DNA from 4 places in the Paraburkholderia fungorum genome. Region 2 is predicted to be linked to each of the others. Evidence: riboswitches for the same ligand, from Rfam matches in the RefSeq annotation. Region 2 holds a riboswitch; each other region holds the start of a gene.
What was found. A riboswitch is a leader RNA that binds a small molecule or an ion and turns the genes downstream of it on or off. The one in region 2 is predicted to bind cobalamin.
Positions count from the first base shown of each region.

Region 1 (4,385 bases), 310 kb from region 2:
CACGCGCACCGCGAGTTTTTCGAGGTCGGCGGGAATGCGCGACAGGTCGGCCTCCGCGCGGATCGTCGCGAACGACTGGCGATAGATCTCCTGACCGTCGCGTATGTATTCAAGCATCAGTGTTACTCCGGGCCAGGCGCGCGAGCGTGTCGGCGGCCTGTTGGATCGTCAGTTGGTGCGCGACGCAGCGGCCGAAACCGGAGCCGCTGTCGTCGCGTCGATAAAGGTCGTAGCTGCCGGGCGCCACCGCCAGCAGCGTGTAGGGCGCGCAATGCGCGGCCGCGCAGGATCGCGGGCAGCCGCTGAGGTGCACTTCGACGCCCGCGGGCAGTTGCGCGGCGAGTTGCTGCGCGTCGGCTTTGGTGTCCGCGAGACTTTTTGCGCAGCCGCTCGACCCGGCGCACGCGATCAGACGCGTGATCGGCTGCGACGGGTCGCAAGCGAGGCCGAGCGCGTTCAGTGCGGTTAGCACGGCGGGCACGGTGTCTGTCGCGAGGTCGGGAAGCAGCACGCTTTGCCACGGGGTGATGTGCAGGATGCCGGTGTTGTGCTGGCGCGCGAGCAAGGCGAGGGCGCGCAAGGTATCGGCATCGACGCGGCCGAGCGGCGGTTGGCCGCCTGCGTGCCATGTTCCTGACTTGCATTGCGGATGCGCGCCGAGGCGAAGGCCGGCGTCGGCTGGCGTGCTGCGTTGCCAGCCGGCAAGCGACGCGTCGCGTGAAAGCGGGAAGTCGACGTAGGTCTGGGCGTGCTGCAGGATGGTATCGACGGCATGGGTGGCGAGCAGGTGACGCATGCGGGTGGCGTCGTCGGCGGCGAGGTCGAGGAAGGTGTGCAGCAGTGCTCGCACGAGAGCCGGGACTTGCGCGGGCGATACGGCGGCGAGTGGGCCTGTGCCTTTGTTGGGCCGCCCGACCTGCTGCGGTTGAGGCGCGGCTACGCTTTGAAAAGCCGAAGCCTCCGGCGGGCATCCCGCCAACCCGAACACGAACCGCACACCCTCGACACCCTGCGACGCCGCGATCCACACATCATGCGGATGATCGACCCGCGCCAGCCGCTCACCGCCATCCAGCAGCAACGCGAATTTTGGCGATAACGCTGCAAACCGCGTGTCGCTTTGCAGCAGCGCGAGCAGTTCGGCACACAGCTGCGTCGTATCGACCAGGGCCGCAGGATCGCGTCCGGCGGCGGGGCTGATCATCACGTTGCGGACATCGTCGGCGGAAGCGGCGCTCGCATTAACGGTCACGCTACCCCCCGGCATAGGCTCAGGCCCAAGCCCCGCACCCACCAGCGCCTCAATCAACGCCGCTTCGTGCCCGCTACGCACCCCGCGCACCTGCAGATTCGCGCGATTGGTCAATTCGACGACCCCGGCCGCGTGCCGTGCGCTCGCGCCTGCGATAACCTCGGCCTGCGCCGCGCTCAATACGCCGCCAGGCAGCTTGATCCGGCAGATCCCGCCATCGCGCGCGGCGACGATGCGCAGCAGCCCCGGACACGCCGAAGGCCGCAGTGTCGGGACCGCGTGAGGCAAAACGAGGGAGGGCGAAGCTTGATTCAAGACGGACACCGGGTTGAGCGTCGCACAAAAACCCGAGCAAGCCGCGTCAGGCTTGCTGCGGCATCGGTACACCCCGCCCGATGTTGGCTGGCACGAACAGTGTTGCCGGCAGGTCTCCTGGCTGGCAGGTCATGATCCGCCGCGGCCTTCCCGGTCAAACCAGTGGCGCGCAGCGCAGGCGGACTCGCTGCATACAGTTGCGGGGGCAGCCACAGTGGCACTGTGTTCCCTCTTCGGCCCCGAAGGGCACCGGCGGCTGTATTATGCCTTTTTTCGGACAGCGCAACGAGGCTGGACGCTTTGACAGGCGTGGCACAGCGCATTATTTGAAGATTCAGAATGAGGATGGATGCATGCCGGCATGGCTGACCGTAGTGGGCATTGGCGACGACGGCTTCGCCGGTTTGGGACGGCCCGCGCGGCGTGCTTTGCTGACGGCGTCGGTGATTTATGGCGGCGAACGTCATCTGGCGATGCTGCCCGCGCGACTCGCCGCGCGCCGCACCCAGTGGCCGCGTCCGTTCGATCTTGCGCCGTTGCTGGCCGAGCGCAATCAGAGCGTGTGTGTGTTGGCGAGCGGCGACCCGATGCTGTTCGGCGTCGGCGCGACGCTGGCGCGGCAGTTGCCCGAGGGCGAACTGCGGGTGCTGCCCGCGCCGTCGTCGTTGTCGCTGGCGGCAGCGCGTTTGGGCTGGCCGTTGCAGGACGTGGCGACGGTGTCGGTGGTGGGTCGTCCGCTGGCGGCGTTGAATGCGCATCTGCATGACGGCGCGCGCATTTTCGTGCTGAGCGCGGACGGCAGCACACCCGCCGCGCTTGCCGCATTGCTGGCGACGCGCGGCTTCGGCGCGACCCGGATGGTCGTGCTCGAACATCTGGGCGGCGATCTGGAGCGGCGGATCGACGGCCGGGCCGATCAATGGCCCGCGGGCGAAGTCGCCGCGCTGAATCTGATCGCGCTCGAATGCCGCGCGGACGAAGCCGCGCCGCGTCTGCCGCTGACCTGCGGCCTGCCTGACGACGCGTTTCGCCACGACGGCCAGTTGACCAAACGCGATGTGCGCGCGATCACGCTCGCGCGCCTCGCGCCGACGCCCGGCGAATTGCTGTGGGACGTGGGCGCGGGCAGCGGCTCGATCGGGATCGAATGGATGCGCGCGCATCCCGCCTGCCGCGCGATTGCCGTCGAAGGGCATCCGGAGCGGCAGGCTTTTATCGAACATAACCGCGACACATTGGGCGTGCCGGGTCTGCAACTCGTCGCGGGCCGCGCGCCCGAGGCGCTGCACGGACTGCCCGCGCCGGATGCGGTGTTTATCGGCGGTGGCGTGACGGTGCCGGGCGTGCTGGAAACCTGCTGGGAGAGTCTGCGTGACGGGGGCCGTCTGGTGGCGAACGCGGTCACGCTGCAAGGCGAAGCGGCGCTGATCGCGTGGCGCGACCGGCACGGCGGCACGCTGACCCGCGTCGCGCTGGCCGACGCGCGGCCGCTCGGCGGTTTCGATACGTGGCGTCAGGCGTTGCCGATCACGATGCTCGACGTGACGAAGCACGCTGCGGGTATCCCGGGCAACATGCCCGCGGCTTCCACCGATCATCCGTAATGCGCGACGAAACACCCGAACAACCCGCGCCGCTTCGTAGCGGCTACACGACCGGCAGTTGCGCCACCGCGACGTCGCTGGCGGCGGCGCGTCTGCTGCTCGCGGGCGTCGTCAGCGAGGTCGCGGAAATTACGCTGCCCAAGGGCCAGCATGTGCCGATGCCGCTGGTCTACTGCCGCCGCGTCGTCAATGACACCGATGTCGCCGATGACGTCCATGTCGCCGGAGATGCCGGCAACGCCAGCAGCGCTGACGTTGCAGAAGCCGGCACCGTCAAGGACGCCGGCGACGACCCCGACGTCACCCACGGCGCGATCGTCTTCGCGCGCGTGCGCCTGATCGCCGAACCCGGCGTGATTTTTCGCGCGGGGCCTGGCGTCGGCACCGTGACGCGAGCCGGTCTGACACTGCCGGTCGGCGAACCGGCGATCAATCCCGTGCCGCGCAGCATGATGACGCAGCATCTGACCGAACTCGCCGCCGAGCATGCGTACAGCGGCGGCTTCGAAGTGACGATCGGCGTCGAAGGCGGCGCGGAACTCGCGCTGAAAACGATGAACCCGCGCCTCGGCATCATCGGCGGATTGTCGATTCTCGGCACCTCCGGGATCGTGCGGCCGTTCTCGTGCTCGGCTTATATCGCGTCGATTCATCAGGGCATCGACGTGGCGCGCGCGAACGGCTACACGCATCTCGCGGCCTGCACCGGCAACGCCAGCGAGGACGCGATGCGCGCGCACTATGCGCTGCCCGATATCGCGCTGATCGAAATGGGCGACTTCGTCGGCGCGGTGCTCAAGCATATGAAGCGCGCGCCGGTCGAGCGACTCAGCGTGTGCGGCGGCTTCGGCAAGCTCAGCAAGCTGGCGGCCGGGCATCTCGATCTGCATAGCCGGAATTCGAGCATCGATCTCGAACGGCTGGCGACCTGGGCCGCCGGATACGGTGCCGACGACGCTCTGCAAACCGCGATTCGCGCGGCCAATACGAGTCAGCAGGCAGTGGCGCTCGCGCACGCGCAGCAGGTGCCGCTCGGCGATATCGTCTGCCGGCATGCGCTGGCCGTCGCGCGCGATATCGTTCCGCCGCAGGTCAGCGTGGAAATGTTCGCGATCGACCGCCAGGGCAATCTGATCGGAGCCGCACGATGACGCCTGCCACGACACAACCCGTCAGGGTTCTGCTGCTGGGCGGCACCGGCGACGCGTTGAAAA
Region 1 covers NZ_FNKP01000002.1:1,440,132-1,444,516, reverse strand. Annotated here, with positions in the region: gene BLS41_RS22380 (precorrin-8X methylmutase) at 1-117, opposite strand, end outside; gene cobG (precorrin-3B synthase) at 110-1,567, opposite strand; cobalamin riboswitch at 1,658-1,836, opposite strand; gene BLS41_RS22370 (bifunctional cobalt-precorrin-7 (C(5))-methyltransferase/cobalt-precorrin-6B (C(15))-methyltransferase) at 1,921-3,171, shown strand; gene BLS41_RS22365 (cobalt-precorrin-5B (C(1))-methyltransferase) at 3,171-4,322, shown strand; gene BLS41_RS22360 (cobalt-precorrin-6A reductase) at 4,319-4,385, shown strand, end outside.
Region 1: linked by a shared signal. The riboswitch ahead of cobG (precorrin-3B synthase) and the one ahead of cobA (uroporphyrinogen-III C-methyltransferase) in region 2 are both predicted to bind cobalamin.

Region 2 (4,385 bases):
CTGCACGACCACCGAATCGAATTCGTCGTGGTGATGATCGGCGTCGTCGGCGGAACCGTGGTGATCGTGGCGCAAGTGGATCGTTTCCTCCGATGCCGCTTCGAGACCGAGCAGCGTGTGCAGATCCAGTTCGCCGCGTTGCGCGCGCACGATCTTCACCTGCGGCGGAATTTCCTCGCAAATCACCGCTTCGACCGCGCTTTGCTGCGCGTCGTCGAGCAGATCGGTCTTGTTCAGAATCACCAGATCGGCCGCCGACAACTGGTCTTCGAACAACTCGTGCAGCGGCGATTCGTGATCGAGGTTCGGATCAGCTTTGCGCTGTGCATCGACGGCGACAGGGTTTTCGGCGAACTGGCCGCTTGCCGCAGCCGGGCCGTCCACCACCGTGACAACCGCGTCGACCGTGAAACTGTTCTTGATCTGCGGCCAGTTGAACGCCTGCACGAGCGGTTTCGGCAAAGCGAGGCCGGAGGTTTCGATCAGCACGTGATCGATCTGGCCACGGCGCTCGACGAGCTTTTCCATCACCGGGAAAAACTCTTCCTGCACGGTGCAGCACAGGCAGCCGTTCGCGAGTTCGTACAGTTGCCCTTCGGTTTCGACGCCGTTTTCATCGCAGCCGATCCCGCACCCTTTAAGAATTTCCCCGTCGATACCGAGTTCGCCGAACTCGTTGACGATCACCGCGATGCGCTTGCCGCCCGCATGCTGAAGAATGTGCCGCAGCAACGTGGTTTTGCCGCTGCCGAGAAAGCCCGTGACGATGGTGACGGGAATCTTGCGCATTTGAGTTTGCATCGTGAGGTCCATCCGTAGGGGTTGCACGTGCGCCGGCGCGTCGGTTCGTCTGTCTGCATCGGCATGGCCGGGCGCAAGCTGAAAGCTGAAGCGCGACGGGCCACGACAATATAAACACGGGGACGAACGACGGCGTTGCCGCGACAACAGAAAAACAGAAAGCGGGAATGAGGTCATGAACGCGCCGTCGCATCCCCGCGACGGGTGTCCTGCTTAATCTGGCCGGTATCCGGGCTGACGAAAGCGCCGCTTCCCCTTCCCGGACGAGTGATTTCTCGCCCAGTGGTGATATGCCGACGCGGCCTTGCGCGTGGACATCGAAGCCGGCTCCGCGGTGTCGCGCATGAAGCCGACACCACTTTTCGCTTACCGTTGCGGGGGCAGCACAGGTTGACCCGATCCAGAGAAGGTGGGCACCCTGTTTCCCGTTTAACTGCATGCGCACGAGAGCGCACACGAGCACCAAAGTGCGTGCGAGTTTAGGCGCGCAAGACGCCGCAGTCAAGGCGCCGGAAGCTGCGGCAAAGCCGCCCGCATCAGCCGGAAACGCTTATCGGGCGGGGCGTCCTGTGCTATCGTATGCGCGCGTTTGGTGCCCGCACATGCGTTCGCGTGTGCAGTTAAACGGGAAACAGGCAGCGCGTTCGTGCGCTCAACCTGTGCTGTCCCCGCAACGGTAAGCGACCTGCTGCGCCAGATTCACTTCTGCTGCGCCGCGCATGCGTTTTTTCGATGCCACTGTCCCGTGAATCGGGGCGGGAAGGCAAAGCACATGAGGCCGCCAGCCCGGATACCGGCCAGACGCGGAGGCGGCGAATCTCGACGAATCTCGAATTTCTCGCCGCCGGCCGCTGGAATCCGCGAGGGACGGATGTGAAGGCGTTAAAGCATGGCGTAGCCGTATTCCGTTCGCGTGTTTGTCGAAAACAGCGTGACGGGTCGCGTTGTTCGCCGTGCCTGAATCCGTTGTCGCATCGCATGATTTCACTGTCCGCTGTCCGGCGTTCCGCCGCTTTCCGTTCCCGATCCGTTCCGGCCGCTTCGGCCGCTTCGTCCGCTTCGTCCGCTATGACATGGCGTGCGCCATGCACGCCGCGATGACGCGCGCGTGGTTGATCGGCGCAGGTCCCGGCGACGTCGAACTGATGACGCTCAAGGCGACCCGCGCGCTCGCCCAGGCCGATGTGGTGCTGGTCGACGACCTGGTGAATCCCGACGTGCTGCAATTCGCCCGCGCGGATGCGCTGGTCGTCTACGTCGGCAAACGCGGCGGTCATCCGTCGACGCCGCAAGCCGGCATCGTCGCGCAGATGCTCGAACACGCGCGGGCCGGGCGCAGTGTCGCGCGGCTGAAAGGCGGCGATCCGTTCGTGTTCGGCCGGGGCGGCGAAGAACGCCAGGCGTTGCTGGCCGCGGGCGTCGACGTGGAAGTGATCAACGGCATTACAGCGGGGATCGCGGCACCGGCGGCAATCGGCATTCCGGTCACGCATCGCGACTACACGCAGGGTGTGGTGTTCGTCACCGGACACGGCGCGGGCAGCGGCGAGCCGGATTGGGCCGCGCTCGCCGCCACCCGCATGACGCTCGTGATCTATATGGGCATGCGTCGTTTGAGCGACATTACCGGCGCGCTGCTCGCGGCCGGACTGTCGGCCGATACGCCGTGCGCCGCGATCGAATCGGCGACGCGGCCCGAGCAGCGCCACGCACTCGCGCCGCTCGGCGGGTTTGCGGACACAGTCGCGCGTGCGGGGCTCGGGTCGCCTGCGATCGTGGTGATCGGCGGCGTGGCCGCGCTGGCTGACGGCGCGACGACGGCAAACGGAGCCGACGTCAAATGAAAACAATCAGCGTCGGAATTGGATGCCGCTCACAAAGTTCGGCTGAACAGATCGAAGCGGCGGTACGTCAGGCGCTCGGCCCGCTCGACTTCGCGCAGATCAACACAATCGCGTCAATCGACATCAAAGCCGGTGAACCCGGTTTGCGCGAGTTCTGCGCGCGCCACGGCCTGCCGCTGAGATTGTTCAGCCGCGAGCAGATTGCCGCATTGCCGGTCGGAAGCCCTTCGGCAGCCGCACGCGAGCATGTCGGCGTGGACGGCGTCTGCGAGCCGTGCGCGTTGCTCGCCGCACAATCGCCGGAAGCTACCGCTTGTCTCGTCGTCCGTAAAACGGTTTATGACGGCGTGACCGTGGCTGTCGCGGCGTCGAATCCTGGCCTCGACGGGAAGCCGGTTCAAACTCACACTCGATATACCCAACAGGACCTCCCATGAAAACGGATCCCGAATCGCATCAACGCATGACCGAGCGCCGGCGCGAAGGCCATGAGAAGAAACAGGCCGGCGCGACCGTCGAAAAAGGTCTGCTGATCGTCAACACCGGCACCGGCAAGGGCAAAACCACGGCCGCGTTCGGCATGGCCGTGCGGGTGCTGGGACACGGCATGCGTCTCGGCGTCGTGCAGTTCATCAAGGGCGCGCTGCATACGTCCGAGCGCGATTTTCTCGGCGCGATCGCGAACTGCGATTTCGTCACGATGGGCGACGGCTACACCTGGAACACGCAGAACCGCGACGCCGATATCGCCACCGCCCGCAAAGGCTGGGACGAAGCGCGCCGGATGATCGAAAGCGGCGACTATCAGATGGTGATCCTCGACGAGCTGAACACGGTGCTCAAGTACGAATACCTGCCGCTCGACGAAGTGCTCGCCGTGCTGAACGCACGCGCCGACATGCTGCACGTGGTGGTGACCGGCCGTCACGCGCCCGACGCGCTGATCGAAGCCGCCGACCTCGTCACCGAAATGCGCATCGTCAAGCATCCGTACCGCGAGCAAGGCGTGAAAGCGCAGCGCGGCGTGGAGTTCTGAGCGATGTCCGCGTCGCCCGGCGGCACTCGCTCCACGGCGTGCCCTGCGTTGTTCATCAGTGCGCCCGCGTCGGGGCAAGGCAAGACCACGATCACCGCGGGGCTCGCGCGCTACCACGCGCGGCAAGGGCGACGCGTGCGGGTCTTCAAGACCGGCCCGGATTTTCTCGATCCGATGATCCTCGCGCGCGCGAGCGGCGCGCCGGTGCTGTCGCTCGATCTGTGGATGGTCGGTGAAGCAGGCTGCCGCGCGCTGCTCGCGCAGGCAGCGGCCGAAGCCGATCTGATCCTGATCGAAGGCGTGATGGGGTTGTTCGACGGCACGCCGAGCAGCGCCGATCTCGCCACGACATTCGGCGTGCCCGTGCTGACGGTGATTTCGGCGAAAGCGATGGCGCAGACTTTCGGCGCGGTCGCGTTCGGTCTCGCGCGATTCAGGCCCGAGGTGCCGTTTCACGGCGTGCTGGCGAATCGCGTCGGTTCCGCGCGGCATGCGCAGATGCTCCAGGAAGCGTTGCCGCCTGGCTTGCACTGGTGCGGCCACATCGCGGCCAGTGACGAAATCGCGTTGCCCGATCGCCACCTCGGCCTGCATCAGGCCGCCGAGATCGACGATCTCGACGCGCGTCTGGACCGTGCCGCCGATACGCTCGCGCAAACCGCACTGACCGCCCTGCCGCCAGCCGTCGATTTCGGCGCACACAT
Region 2 covers NZ_FNKP01000002.1:1,128,320-1,132,704, reverse strand. Annotated here, with positions in the region: gene cobW (cobalamin biosynthesis protein CobW) at 1-801, opposite strand, end outside; cobalamin riboswitch at 1,005-1,283, opposite strand; cobalamin riboswitch at 1,375-1,617, shown strand; gene cobA (uroporphyrinogen-III C-methyltransferase) at 1,899-2,645, shown strand; gene BLS41_RS21015 (cobalamin biosynthesis protein) at 2,642-3,082, shown strand; gene cobO (cob(I)yrinic acid a,c-diamide adenosyltransferase) at 3,079-3,681, shown strand; gene BLS41_RS21005 (cobyrinic acid a,c-diamide synthase CobB) at 3,685-4,385, shown strand, end outside.

Region 3 (4,385 bases), 920 kb from region 2:
GAGCAGGCGTCGCTGGCCGCGCGGGGTGTCGGGTTGCGGTATGTGGTCGCGAATCCGTCGTCGTATGTGTATTTCGATGCAATGCGTCCGACGGCATCCGGCGAGTTCGCTGCGTTCGATGCGGCTCGGTGTCCGTCGTTCAATCGCTGGAAATATGGGCTCGAAGATTTGCCCGCTTACACGCGTGGCGAAGATGGCGCGGCATCCGCCGACGGGCTCGAAGCACGCTATGCGCGCTCCGATGTCACCGTGCTGCTGGGCGGCGCGGATTGCGATCCGCAGCATCCCGCGCTCGACCGCTCATGTGCGGCGATGACCCAAGGCACGAACCGGCTTGAGCGTGGGCTCGCGTACGCGCGGTATATGGCGTTGCGGCATCCGCAAGGATTGGCGACCCACCGGACGTTCGTGATCGATGGCGTCGGGCACGATGCGAACGGGATGTTTGCTTCTGAGCAGGGGCTGGCGGCGGTATTTGGCGTCTGACGGTGTTCGCGATGAGCCTTGGCGATCACGTCGGTCGGGCCAGCATGGGCACAAAGCCTGCTACCGCAGCAGTGACCACGCGGATCGATGTTGATGATCCGCACGCCACCGTCCGAGGAGCGTGTCGACATGAACAAAACCCGAATACTCGCCACCGCGCTTGCCGCTGCATCGCTAGGTGCGCTGTTGCCCTGCAGCGCACAGGCCGACGATGCCCCCAGCCCGTGCGCGTCGCTCAAACGAATCGTGGCGGCGGCGCCGGGCGGCCTGGCTTCAATGACACCCGAGGATGGCAAAGGCATCGCGCAACCCTACGGCGACGATGCCCAATGTGCTGCGAGCCCAGGCAGCTACCAGTGCACGTGGACGCCGCATCACGACGCCGGTTCGAATGCCGCCGCGTTGCAGGCGGTCGCAGCCGACATCGCGTCGTGTCTGCCCGAAGCGACTCACGATCAGAATTCACCGGGACGCCAGCACTTTTATGTCGGCGATAAAGGCAAGCGGACCGGCATCACGCTGACGCCCACGGGTTCGAACAAACTGCGGCTGGTGGTATCGGGTCAGTGACCGGCGGGCTAGTTAATGAGTAGCTGCGGTGTCCCGATAAATTGAAGTTGAACGGCGGCGACAGTCAGCTTGCCGACGGCCGCCATGTCCAGCCGCGCGACGAGCGCCGCAATTCGACCAGCGACAGCGGCGCGATTTCAATCCGCGCAAATATCTCGGGCGATGCCCCCAGCGCATGCACAATCGCGGCCCGCAGCAGCGGGGCATGCGTGACAGCAACGACATGGCGCGGATGGTTCGATGCGTGGTCCGCAGTCGTAGGGTTCAACGCGTCGAGCCACGCTCCCACCCGCTTCACGAGCGCAGCGAACGACTCGCCTCCGGGCGGCGCGGCGTCGGGATCGCGTGTCCATGCGGCGAGTTCCTGGGGCGCTTCGTTGGCTATGTCGATGAGCCGCTGGCCACGCCATCTGCCGTAATTTATATCCGCCAGAGCTTCGTCGACCGTCGCGGCCAGTCCGAGTGCTGAGGCCGTTTCGCGCGCGCAAACCGCCGGGCTGACGAACGCGGCGGCATCGCCGGAAAAGGCCATACGCGCCCGCACAGCTTCCGTTTCGCCGATGCTACGGGCGTCGAGCGCGTCGTCGTCGATGGGAAAGCGGCCTGCGCGCTGCGCGGCCGTCGACGCGTGGCTGACCAGTAACAGTCGTAGGTCCATTCTTTTCATTTCCGTTCAAACGATGCCGAAACGCGGCGCGGACGGCACGTCCAGGGTCGCGGAGGCCCGAGTTTAGCGCGTAGAATAGCGGGACTGCGAAGCACGGAAGCCGGTGAGAGCCCGGCGCGGTCGCGCCACTGTAATCGGCATCGCAAGCCGAAAGCCAGACCTGAGCTTCGCACCATTCCTTTGCAATCGACTTTCGGGGCGCGCTACCCCCAGGAGATGTCACTATGAACGACACCGTTTTCAATTCCGCGACCCAGCCCGTTGCGCAACCCACGCCTATCCCGTTGCGTGAGTTGCTGCCTTGGGTCGTATTCGGCGGCTTGCTGTTATTGCTCGCGATTTACTTCGTTGGTGCAGAAGAAGGTGCCACGTCGCTGGTGCCCGGCATGTACGTGCATGAATTCGTGCACGACGGTCGCCATCTGCTCGGCTTTCCCTGCCACTAACGGAGCCGGACATGGTTGGTAAATTGTTGGTACGCGGGATGCTCGCCGGCATCGCCGCGGGACTGCTCACGTTCGGCTTCGCGCGACTGGTAGGCGAGCCGCAGGTCGATCAGGCCATTTCGTTCGAAGAAAAGGCAGACGCCGCCAAAGGCGAAGCGCCCGAGCCTGAACTCGTGAGCCGCGAGACCCAGGCGGGCCTCGGATTGCTGACCGGCGTGGTGACGTTCGGCGCGGCGGTCGGCGGTCTGTTCTCGCTGGTGTTCGCGTATGCGTACGGACGTGTCGGCGTGCTGGGCGTGCGCGCGTTGTCCGCGTGGCTCGCGCTGGCGGCGTTCATTGCGCTGGTGATCGTACCCAATATCAAGTACCCGGCTAATCCGCCATCGGTAGGCGACCCCGAGACGATCGGGATGCGCACGGGCCTGTTCTTTCTGATGATCGCGATCTCGATCGCCGCGATGGTGTTCTCGCTGAAGGTGCGACGCCGCGCGGTGCTGAAGCTGGGCGCGTGGAACGGCTCGATTGTCGCGGGACTGGTGTTTATCGTGATCATCGCGGCAGTGCAACTGTCGATGCCGGTCATCAACGAAGTGCCGGCGGCTTTCCCGGCGGTGCTGCTGTGGAAGTTCCGGGTGGCCGCGATCGGCATGCAGGTCATCATGTGGACGACGATCGGGCTGCTGTTCGGCGCGCTGGTCGAGCGCAGCGATTTCGCACGGCTGAATGTGCGTGGCGTGGCGAAGTCGGCTTGAGGCTGGCCTGGCACTGGGGCGCTTGTCGGTACTTCTGGCGCTCCGGTGCTTACGGCGCGACTGTGTAAGCGGTCGCGCCAGGTGCGCAAGGCTCGACTCTGGTTTGGTATCAAGGACTTGGCCCGGTTGTGGATAGGTTATCCACAGGCTTGCGAACATTTTCTGTGGACAAGTTCGCCGGGTTTCTCGTGTTGGCCGGTAGCTGTTCCTGTATTCGTCTCCGTAGTTGCCGCGAGTTGCCGCGATAAGCACGCAGACGCGGCAACTCGCCCTCGTCTCACACCCCTTTTCCCCGCAACGCCCAGTTGAACATGCGTCGCGCTTTCCCGGTAGGCTGCGTCAACCGGTCGAACAGTTGCGCGACCGCGCCATCCAGTTGAGCCAGCGCCGGTGATTTTGCCGGATCGACCTCGATCCCCACTGCAGCCGACGCACGCTCGTTCGTTGCATCACGCGCCGAACCGCTCGGCTGTCCGTTGTATCGGGCGATCAGCGAGTCCAGTCGCGCCACGATCGATTCGACATGGGCCGCGCTGATATCCGCCGCATTGAGCGCCGCCGCTTCCTCGTTAGACGGCATCCCGCGCCGCGCCGGATCGCTCAACACCCGCGCCCAATGCAGGCAGCACAGCAGCGAACCCGTGGCTAGTTCGACATCGGGATTCCACGTCACTACACGCTGGGTTTGCAGCGGCTTTAATGCAATCCGAAGATCGTGCCAGCCACGATCCAGCCGGCGCATGGCAGCACGCGTTTCAGACGCGCTCACGCTAGCAGCACCAGCACCAGCACCAGCACCAGCACCCGCACCCGCACCCGCCGCAAGCCGGACCACCTCGCGCAGCGCTCCGAGCACAGCGCCCAGCCGAACCTCGACATGACGGGTGGCCGAAAGCGGCATCATCAGAATGGCGACGGCGAACGACACGATGCAGCCCACCAGCACTTCCTCGATCCGCAATTCGACCAGCGGTCCCATGGCGAAACCCAGTTCGCCGTAGACCAACCCCACGAGCACGGTAATGAAGAACACCCCCGGCGCGTAAGCGCTGAGGATGAAGTACGCCCAACCGAACACGCAGAGCACCATCGCAGCTACTAATAGTGTCGGCGAGTCGTGCAGCGGCGCGACCAGCATGACGCTGACCAGCGCGCCAGCCAGCGTGCCGACCAGACGCTGCGCGCCGCGATAGACCGTATCGGCGCGAGATCGCGTACCGAGAAACACGACGAATGTCGTGATGACGGCCCAGAACCAGCGCTCGGGGGAGAGCGAATGGCCGATCAGCATCGCCAGAAACGCCGCAGTCGTGGCGCGTGTGGCAGGCAACCAGCAGAGTTTGGCGCGCATGTCGGCGAGGCGTCGGGAGAACGGCGAAGCGATCGCGTTGTTGCTGGCCGGCACAAACGAAGCGTGCCGATGCGTCAGTTCCCTGAGCCGCGTCATCGCGTGACGAAGCATGT
Region 3 covers NZ_FNKP01000002.1:207,558-211,942, forward strand. Annotated here, with positions in the region: gene BLS41_RS17285 (hypothetical protein) at 1-486, shown strand, start outside; gene BLS41_RS17290 (hypothetical protein) at 616-1,056, shown strand; gene BLS41_RS17295 (histidine phosphatase family protein) at 1,121-1,714, opposite strand; adenosylcobalamin (AdoCbl) riboswitch at 1,809-1,895, shown strand; gene BLS41_RS17300 (CbtB domain-containing protein) at 1,948-2,169, shown strand; gene BLS41_RS17305 (CbtA family protein) at 2,181-2,921, shown strand; gene BLS41_RS17310 (FUSC family protein) at 3,199-4,385, opposite strand, start outside.
Region 3: linked by a shared signal. The riboswitch ahead of BLS41_RS17300 (CbtB domain-containing protein) and the one ahead of cobA (uroporphyrinogen-III C-methyltransferase) in region 2 are both predicted to bind cobalamin.

Region 4 (4,385 bases), on a different contig from region 2:
TTTCCTGCGACGACTTTTCGTCGTAGTACGGGCTCTTCCTGTCGAACTGTGTCGGGTCCGGGTAGGCAGTGGACGAGACCTCCGCGAGCCCCGCGATGCCGGGTTGAGGACAGCTCGAGTGATAGAACAGCACGCCGTCGCCGACCTGCATCATGTCGCGCATGAAATTGCGCGCCTGATAATTGCGCACGCCGGTCCACGGTAACGTGTGGTGCGGTGCGTTGGCGAGATGGTCGATGCTCGCTTCGTCCGGTTCGGACTTCATTAGCCAGTAGCGCATGAATCGAATTGAACGTGGTTGACGTTAAGGGCTTGACGGCACGAACGAAAAACGCGAACGGAGAAAACGTACGTGAAACCGGAGCCCAAAGAAAAACGGCATCGAACCGAAGTCCGATGCCGTTCTAGATAAGGTCCCCGCCTTAGCCGCTAGGCCGGCATCCTGAACCGGGGGTTCAGAATTGGTCGCAGTTAGCAACACTTCGGGTACATCAGACAGAGTGACGCGCACACCCGTGCTACAAATTTCCGCAACCGTGCACATGGCATTGGTTCAAGGAATATATGACCTTGGCGAACCAGGCAGGGAAGCTAAACCGATGAAGCTTAAACGATTGAACTCAAACGTTTGCCGAGATTGACTCACCTTCGTTTGAATCCGCAGTGGATCTCAGGACCGACTGCTACTTACTGCATGTTGTACTGCTGAATCACAGTACCCAGTTGTTCGTTCATTTGATGCATTGTACGCCGGATTTCCTCTGCAGGAAATGCTTCTCCGTGTCTAACGCTCGATTGGAGCCTAAGCAGTTCCGATGCCAGCGACAGCGCAGCCATGACGGCAATGCGATCCGTGCCGCGCACGTTGCTGTTATTGCGGATCTTCGACATTTCGGCGTCGACGCGAGCAACCGCTTCAAGCAGTGCGCCTTCCGTTTCCGGCGAGCACGCGAGGCGATAGGGCACGTCGAGAATCGATACTTCGATCTGCTTGGTGGTCATGCATTTTCTCCGTGGCGGGTCACTTCGCTCTCCGCTTCGACAGCGTGCTGAGCAGGCTCGAGCAGATCGAGCTGGTTATCCGGCTCGCTGTTCGCGCGGGCCCGCGGCAGTTTCTCGAGAATTGCATTCAGGCGCACCTGAGCGTCGTCGATTTTCGCGGACAGCGCATCGCGTTCGGCCTGCAATGCGTCGCGCTCTTCGCGCAACAGTGCAAGTTCCGTGCGCGTAGCTTCTGCTTCGGCGCGTGATTGGGCGAGCTGATCTTCGAGCGCGATTCGCGCTTCATTGTGGCGTTGGCTGATCGCGATCAGCTTGCCGATATTCTGTGAAAGTGATTCGAGTTCGGTGAGCATGTGCTGCGTCCTCTAAAGACATTGCATTTTAGCGCGGAATATCGCAGGTTCCGACAATTGTCTCGTTTCGAGACGTAACAACATTGCTTTATGCAGGCTTTTATCGACCTTATGATGAAAAACACCTCGCCGGTCGGACAATATTCTGCATTTAACAGAACGGCTTGCGATGGTGCAACCGTTCTTGACGCACTTCGAGGCCGCTCCTAAACTTGCCGCACTCTGGTGCCCGCGCGCTTTTCAACAGTGCGCAGTTAAACGGGAAGCAGGGCGCATGTTCCGTGAACCGGAACGCGCTAACCTGCGCTGCCCCCGCAACGGTAAGCGACCGCATTCGTCATGCAGGTCGATCCTGATCGCGTGTTTGAAGCTCAACATGTGAGTGTGCCACTGCGCGTTACGCGTGGGAAGGTGGGATCGATGTGTCGCCAGCCCGGATACCGGCCAGAGGGAGAGGCACGTCCCCCGCGAAAATGTTAAATACGGGGGTGCCTCGTTACGCATCGGCCTGCGGGGAAGCGGGCCGCGCACGCTATCCACAGGAATGCCATCCCATGTTGTCCCCCATCGCTCGCGCGGTGCTGCTCGCGTTTGCGAGCCTGCCGCTCGTCGTGCATGCGCAGAGTGCTGCATCGCCATCTTCGTCCACGTCCGCTTCGGATGCTGCAGATTCTGCTGCCGCTGCTACGTCTGAATCGGCGTCGTCATCATCGTCATCGGGCGATGTGTCCGCTGCAGATGATTCGTCCACGCTATTGTCGCCCGTCGTCGTGACCGCGGGGCGCACGCCGCAACCGCTCGCGGACACGATTCCGCAGACCACGTTATTCGATCAGCAGGATCTCGCCGACACCACCGCCACCGACTTGCCCGGTCTGTTGCAACTCGCGCCGGGTGCGCAAATCTCGCGGACAGGTGGCCCTGGTTCGACGGCGAGCCTGTTCTTGCGCGGCGCGTCGTCGACGCAATCGCTGTTGCTGATCGACGGCGTGCGGGTGGATTCCGTGAGTCTCGGTTCGGCGCAAATCTCGCAGATCCCGCTCGATCAGATCGACCGCGTCGAAGTCGTGAACGGCAACGTGTCCGCGTTATACGGCTCGGGTGCGATCGGCGGGGTGGTGCAGGTGTTCACGAAAGACGGCGGCGATCATCCGCCGCGCTTCAATTTTTCGGTGGGCTACGGCAGCTATCACACGCAGACCCAGCAGATGGGCGTGAACGGCGCACTCGACAAAGACGGCAACACGACCTTCAGCATCTCGCTCGCGCGCTCGAAAGACGACGGCTTTTCGTCGCTCAACCCCGCCCAGGCGCCGGGCGCGAATCCGAATGCGAACGGCTATCTGAACGAGAGCATCTCGGCTTCGTTGCGTCACAAGTTCAACGACCAATGGGACGCGGGCGTCACGTTCTTCCAGTCGAACGGCAACAACAGTTACGACAACGCGTACGGCGAGCCGACCGATCTGAACAATCTGTACAGCAAGGTGCGCCAGGCGTCGGTCTTCGCGAACGGCAAGCTGACCGACTGGTGGACCACGCATTTCATCGTGTCTGAAGGCGACGACCGCAGTGTGTCGAACACCAACGGCATCTATAACGGCCGCTTCGACACCGACAATCGTCAGTACACGTGGCAGAACGATTTTGCATTGGCCGCTCAACAGAAACTTCAGGTCGGCTACGAACATCTCGATCAGACGCTCGAATCGGACACCTTTGCCGCGCCCGACCGTCACGTCGATTCGGGTTTCGTCGGCTATACGGGACGCTTCGGGCGCAACCAGATTCAGGCGAACGTACGGCACGACCAGTATTCCGATTTCGGCGGAGCGAACAGTTACTATCTCGGCTACGGTTTCGACATCACCGGGAACTGGAAGGCAACCGCAAGCTATTCGGATTCGTTCCGCGCCCCGAGTTTCGACGATCTGTACTATCCGTACAGCGGCAATCCGTCGATCAAACCGGAGCGCAGTCATTCGATCGAAGCCGCGTTGCAGTACGCATCGAATGCGCTTGGCGTGATGCGCCTGAGCGCATTCCAGACCCGCTATTCGAATCTGATCGACTATCCCGAAGTGTCGCCCGGCATCTATCTGGCCGAGAATGTCGGCCGTGCGAAGGTGCAGGGGCTCGAAGGCTCGTGGAGCGGACATGTCGGCAAGACGGACGTGCGTGCCTCGTTGACGCTGCAAAATCCCGTCGACCTCGACAACGATGTCGACCTCGTGCGGCGCGCGCGGCGCTTCGGCTCGCTGGCGGTGAATCGCAGCATTGCAGGGTGGCGCGTGGGCGGCGAATGGATCGTGAGCGGCGCGCGTAGCGACAGCAGCGGCGATCTGGGCGGCTATGGCATCGTCAATCTGTCGGCGCGCTACAACATCACGAAAGCGTGGTACGTCACCGCGCAAATCGACAATCTGTTGAACAAGGACTATGAAACGGCCTACTCGTATAACTCGCCGCGACGCGGTGCGTATGTCACGATCGGTTGGCAGCAGCAGTGACGCGCGCGCTGCGTTGAGATCACGCGGATGAATCGTCCTCCGGTTTCGATGCCCGCTGCCGTGCGCGTGATGAGCGCGAGGCGCGCGGCCGCGATCTGGCTCGCGCTCGCCTGCGTCGCGCTGGCGGTGCTGCTCGCGTCGCTCGCATTGGGCAGCGTGTCGCTCGCACCGGGACGCGTGTTGTCGGCGTTGCTGCCGTCGCATGCGTTCACGGCGTCGCCGGTCGAGTCGGGCGACCTTGCTGGCGAGATCGTCCGCACGCTGCGTTTGCCGCGCGCGCTGGCCGGTTTTGCGTGCGGCGCATTGCTCGCATTGGCGGGCGCGTTGTTGCAGGTGCTGTTGCGCAACCCGTTGGCCGAGCCGTACATATTGGGCGTATCGGGCGGCGCGGCGACCTTTGCGCTGCTCGCGATGATCGCCGGTTGCGCGTGGTGGATCGTTGACGCCGGTGCATTCGCTGGCGCGTTCGTGTCGATTTTGCTGGTGCTCGGTCTCGCTCGCCGCGAGTTGTGGCGCGGCG
Region 4 covers NZ_FNKP01000001.1:1,131,058-1,135,442, forward strand. Annotated here, with positions in the region: gene BLS41_RS05025 (EVE domain-containing protein) at 1-280, opposite strand, end outside; RNA gene ssrS (6S RNA) at 411-592, opposite strand; gene BLS41_RS05035 (cell division protein ZapA) at 688-1,002, opposite strand; gene BLS41_RS05040 (ATPase) at 999-1,355, opposite strand; cobalamin riboswitch at 1,562-1,818, shown strand; gene BLS41_RS05045 (TonB-dependent receptor domain-containing protein) at 1,910-3,865, shown strand; gene BLS41_RS05050 (FecCD family ABC transporter permease) at 3,893-4,385, shown strand, end outside.
Region 4: linked by a shared signal. The riboswitch ahead of BLS41_RS05045 (TonB-dependent receptor domain-containing protein) and the one ahead of cobA (uroporphyrinogen-III C-methyltransferase) in region 2 are both predicted to bind cobalamin.